DNA from 2 places in the Calderihabitans maritimus genome. Region 2 is predicted to be linked to the other one. Evidence: a T-box and tRNA genes for the amino acid it is inferred to sense, from the RefSeq annotation. Region 2 holds a T-box; the other holds one or more tRNA genes.
The links. The T-box of region 2 lies ahead of KKC1_RS10855 (valine--tRNA ligase). A T-box ahead of a tRNA ligase gene usually reads a tRNA of that ligase, here a tRNA-Val.
Positions count from the first base shown of each region.

Region 1 (2,401 bases), on a different contig from region 2:
TACCAGCCGGGTCTTGACCGCGCAACACCTTTGCTACCAGGCGAGCGGCCTGAAAGCCCTGACTGTGAAAGGAAACACCGTAAGAAGCCAGATAACCCTGCTCCACTTCCTCCGCATATACTCCGATAACGGGTATTTTCTTCTGGAAAGAAAATTCAACCAATTGGTGGGTTGCCGATTCCAGATTAAAGCTGGGCAAAATAAGGATGGCATCTACCTCATGGTTGTTAACGGGAGACAAGATTTTGCCCAGTTCTTGGCGGGAATTAACCGCCACCAGGTGCGGTAAAATCCCCAATTTTTCCGCCACTTCCTGCGCCTTTTGTAAAGAAAAAGGAGTAGGCCTAACAATTGGGTCATACAGAATTATTACCTTCCTCACCTCAGGTAACAGCTTTTGCAAAAATTCTAATCTTTTGCCAGTAAGCTCTACATGAAAGTTGTCAACCCCTGTAATATTGGCGCCAGGGTTTCTCAGACTTTTCACCAGGCCGGTTTCGACACTGGAAGCAACACCCATGAACACCACCGGAATTTCCGTTTTTTCCGTGGCTAACTTGGCTGCTTCGGCCTCTATCCCTCCCGCCGCCACAATCACATCCGGATGGAGAGCCACCAGTTCTCTTGCCATGGGAAAGACCCTCTCCCGACTATACCGAGCATTTTTGACAATAAAGTGAACATTTTCTCCCTCGTAATAACCATAAGTCTTTAGTCCTTCTTTTAAGCCTGATAGCTTAGCCAGCCGGGCGTCACCGGAAACAAGAACACCGACTCGGAAAACGGGCTTCTTTTCTTCGTTATCAGTAAGAGCCATAGAGACAACTAAAATTACCAACAACGCTATCATAGTCAGGAAGATTAGACGTTTCTTTGCCATCCTAACCCACCCCTCTCAGAAAACTCCCATGCCAGGAAAAAACAATGAAATAATCACCGGACCCCAACTTCAGTTGGGCTTCCTAAGCCCCCTTTGTTCCAATTTTAAGTAAGGTCGCGTTAGGGTGTAGTTTTAATTCAGAAAAAAGGCCCATAGCCTTGTTAATCCAAGACCAGGGCATTAATTCTAATGTTTTTTTAATTATATCACAATTTCCAAAACAAACTATGACTGAAGAAACTGGGGGTTGTGTCAATAAGTAACAAGTTAAATAATCATCAATTTTCTTGTTTGGTAATAACCTACTACCGCAGGTTGGGCGCCAAACGGGCAGCAAAAAAAGGGTTCCAGGCAAATCACGGGAACCCCAAAACCTTTGAATTGCTGGTGGGGCTGTCCAGACTTGAACTGGAGACCTCTTGCATGTCAAGCAAGCGCTCTGACCAACTGAGCTACAGCCCCTCAATTAGTTTTAAGTTACTCTTTAATTATATTCATTTGATACCTAACCGTCAAGGGGTTGCAGGCGTCCTGAGAAACGCCGTCTTTTTGTCAGTGCCAGCACCGCCAGTTGCCGTTGCTCCTGCGTTAGGGAAAAGGCTTGGAGAAAAATTTTGCCTGTCCTTTAATGTATAGAGAAAAATTATGGACCCAAGGAAGAGTTAAAAAAAGGGAGCCAAAGGCGTTATCTCCTTTGGCTCTCAACTCCTATGCTAAATAGGAGGATGGTAGACATACGGTATTCTTTTACCACCTAGTGTATAGGTTTCCATATGGCCTCTTGTTATAGGGTATTAATTTCCTAAACTTTTTCTGCCAAATTGGTTCAGCTTCCAAGTCAAAAAATTGGCAAAAACGACCAACATAATACTCCAAAACTTTATAATCTTCATCAGTGGGTTCCAATACCTTCACTTCTTTTCCCAACTGATATTCCTGGATTTCTCCCCGAATGTACATCACTCCACCGTGCATTCCAGTACCACAGAAGTTACCTACGACTTCTTGACCCGTCTCTACGTTGAGGCCTAAAACTATGATGATACCTCCTGCCATGTACTCGCCCAGAAAGTCGCCAGCCGTTCCTCCAATGACAATAACTGGAACCTGGTCCTTGTACTCTTTCATATGAATACCTACCCGATATCCTACATTTCCTCTAATATAAATTTCACCGCCACGCATGGCATAGCCGGTTATATCACCGGCATCTCCATGAATAACTACCGTTCCCCCGTTCATAGTATTCCCTACTCCATCTTGAGCATTCCCTTTTACAATCAACTCAAGCCCGTCCATGTAAGCTGCCATGTCGTTGCCCGGAGTACCTTCAATAATTATCCTTTGCCTACCGCTGATACAGTCACCGATATATCTCTGGCCATTAACGTTCAACAACCTTATCTCTTCCGCCCCATTTGCTAAAACTTCTTTGATCTTTTCATTCAAATCTTTATAATATATCCCTTTGGCATCAATAGTTACCATCAGGCCACACCTCCGGACAACATACGACTCTTT
Region 1 is NZ_BDGJ01000042.1:86,281-88,681, reverse strand. Features, by position in the region: gene KKC1_RS05265 (ABC transporter substrate-binding protein) at 1-880, opposite strand, end outside; tRNA gene KKC1_RS05260 (tRNA-Val) at 1,266-1,342, opposite strand; gene KKC1_RS05255 (GltB/FmdC/FwdC-like GXGXG domain-containing protein) at 1,628-2,368, opposite strand; gene KKC1_RS05250 (NAD(P)/FAD-dependent oxidoreductase) at 2,368-2,401, opposite strand, start outside.
Region 1: it encodes a tRNA-Val, which carries the amino acid that the T-box ahead of KKC1_RS10855 (valine--tRNA ligase) is inferred to sense. The anticodon was not compared.

Region 2 (2,401 bases):
TAATTGTATCGCAACGGTAACACTGTCCTACTGCGTGGCTATAATCTTCCACATTGACCAAGAAACCTTCTTCTTTAAGCTGTTCCAGCAGCTGCTTGCGGCATTCATAGCGCTCCATCCCCTGGTACTTGCCGGCTTCTTTCGTCATGCGGGCATTCTTATCAATCACCACGACAAAAGGTAAGTTGTGCCTTAAGGCAATTTCAAAGTCGTTAGGATCATGGGCCGGCGTAATCTTAACTGCACCGGAACCGAATTCCGGATCCACGTACTCATCAGCAATAATGGGGATTTCCCGGCCGACCACTGGCAATATAACAGAACGACCAATCAGGTGTTGGTACCTTTCATCCTCCGGGTGAACGGCAACGGCTGTATCCCCCAGCATAGTTTCCGGACGGGTAGTAGCAACTACAATGTATTCATCACTGTCTTTTACCGGGTAACGAATATGCCAGAGATTGCCTTCCCGCTCCTGGTGTTCCACTTCAATGTCCGAAATAGTAGTTTGGCATTTCGGACACCAGTTAATAATATAATTGCCCCGGTAAATCAATCCTTTTTTATACAAACGCACAAAAACTTCTCGTACCGCTCGGGAACAGCCTTCGTCCATGGTGAACCTTTCGCGACTCCAGTCGCAAGAAGATCCCAGCAGGCGCAATTGGCTGGTGATTTTATTTCCGTACTGGTGTTTCCAGTCCCAAACTCTTTCCAGAAACTTTTCCCGGCCTAAATCATATTTGCTTAATCCTTCTTTGGCTAACTCCTCTTCCACTCGGGCCTGGGTGGCAATTCCTGCGTGGTCAGTTCCCGGCACCCACAAGGCGTTGTATCCCTGCATCCGCCTCCAGCGAATTAAAATATCCTGCAACGTATTGTCCAGAGCATGTCCCAAGTGCAGGGAACCGGTAACGTTAGGTGGCGGCATCACGATGCAAAAAGGCTCTTTCTCCTCATCTACCGGAGCATAAAAGTAATTCCGTTCATTCCAGTAGTGATACCATTTCTCTTCTACTTTTTTCGGGTCATAGGTTTTCGAAATTTCCTGCACTACTTTCTACCCCCCATTTCAGCCTCTGTATCTTTTCAACCAAAAAATAAAAGCTTCTTCCCCCCTAAGGACGGAAGAAGCTCTTCCGTGGTACCACCCTAGTTTCCTACGCATACGATCGAACCGAAGGCGTAGGACTCTCTAAAGCTATAACGGGCTACCCGGTTAAGCTTACTGTACCTTTCAGCTTAACGACTCCGGGGCGACCTTCTCCTGGAACCATTTCCTGAGAAACCTCTCAGCCTACGAGTTTCTCTCTCTGTTGGGGGTATCCAGGATACTCCTCCCCTTCAACGCCTTAAATTTTAGGGACTTTATTACAATATCGTCAATTATTAATTTATTAAATATAATACTCTGCCCGTACTATTTCTGTCAACCTCATTGACATTTGTTGGCGAACTATACGAAGTAAAGTATCTTCGCTTTTGGAAAGACTCTAGTTATTTGACTTGAGAAATAATCTTTGAGTTCAGTCATGTCATCGTCCATATAAATATATTTTCCGTAGCCGAACTGCCCGAACTTAAACTTTCGCTTACTTTCATCTAAAGGCACTTCCGTTCTCGGGTATACCTGCCGGATTATAGTCTTGGCCCGGGGAGTAAAGCGGTGAGTAATGAGTTCAAACGTAAGCGAGGTATCTCTTGGCATATATTCCTTCAGCATTTCAAACAACTTTCCATATTCCTCGCGCCACCTATCAAAAATCATAATTGGTCCGATCAGAAACCCTGTAGGGTAGCCAGCTTCCATTACTTTTCTAGCCGCTTCAAGCCTTTCTCGATTGGAAGGAACTAACTTTTCAAACCGTTCGACTACATAATCACAATTTATACTGAATCTAATTTCAGTATGGCCTTTATGTTCTACCCCCAGCAGGCTGTCTATGTCAATAAATTTAGTTACAAAGCGAAACCGCGCCTCTTCAAAGCGGGCAAAGTACTCTATCGCCTTTTGAAGAGAACCGGTCCATCTTTCAACGGCTACAGGATCGGAAGTAGCAGCACCTTCAAAAAGGGTAAGTTCCGGTTTTCTCTCCTTAATGTATTGTTCAGCCCGGGCAAAAATTTCTTCCAAGTTCACATAGACCTTTATAAACGGTCTCCGCCCGAGATTTGTGTTCAAATAACAATATTCACATATTCCTGGGCAGCCGGAAACTAGGGGGAGTTGGTAATGAGCCGACGGCCTACACGTTTGAAATTCTCGCCTTCGCCAGACTGTAACAACCATAGTTTGTTTAGCAAAGAAAAAGTCTTTGGTAAAAGAACCACGAGATATAACAGGAACCTTTTTATCGAACAATCTTATCTGGATACCTTCTTTTTGCAAGCACTTCATCAA
Region 2 is NZ_BDGJ01000126.1:10,833-13,233, reverse strand. Features, by position in the region: gene KKC1_RS10855 (valine--tRNA ligase) at 1-1,054, opposite strand, end outside; T-box leader at 1,118-1,357, opposite strand; gene splB (spore photoproduct lyase) at 1,457-2,401, opposite strand, start outside.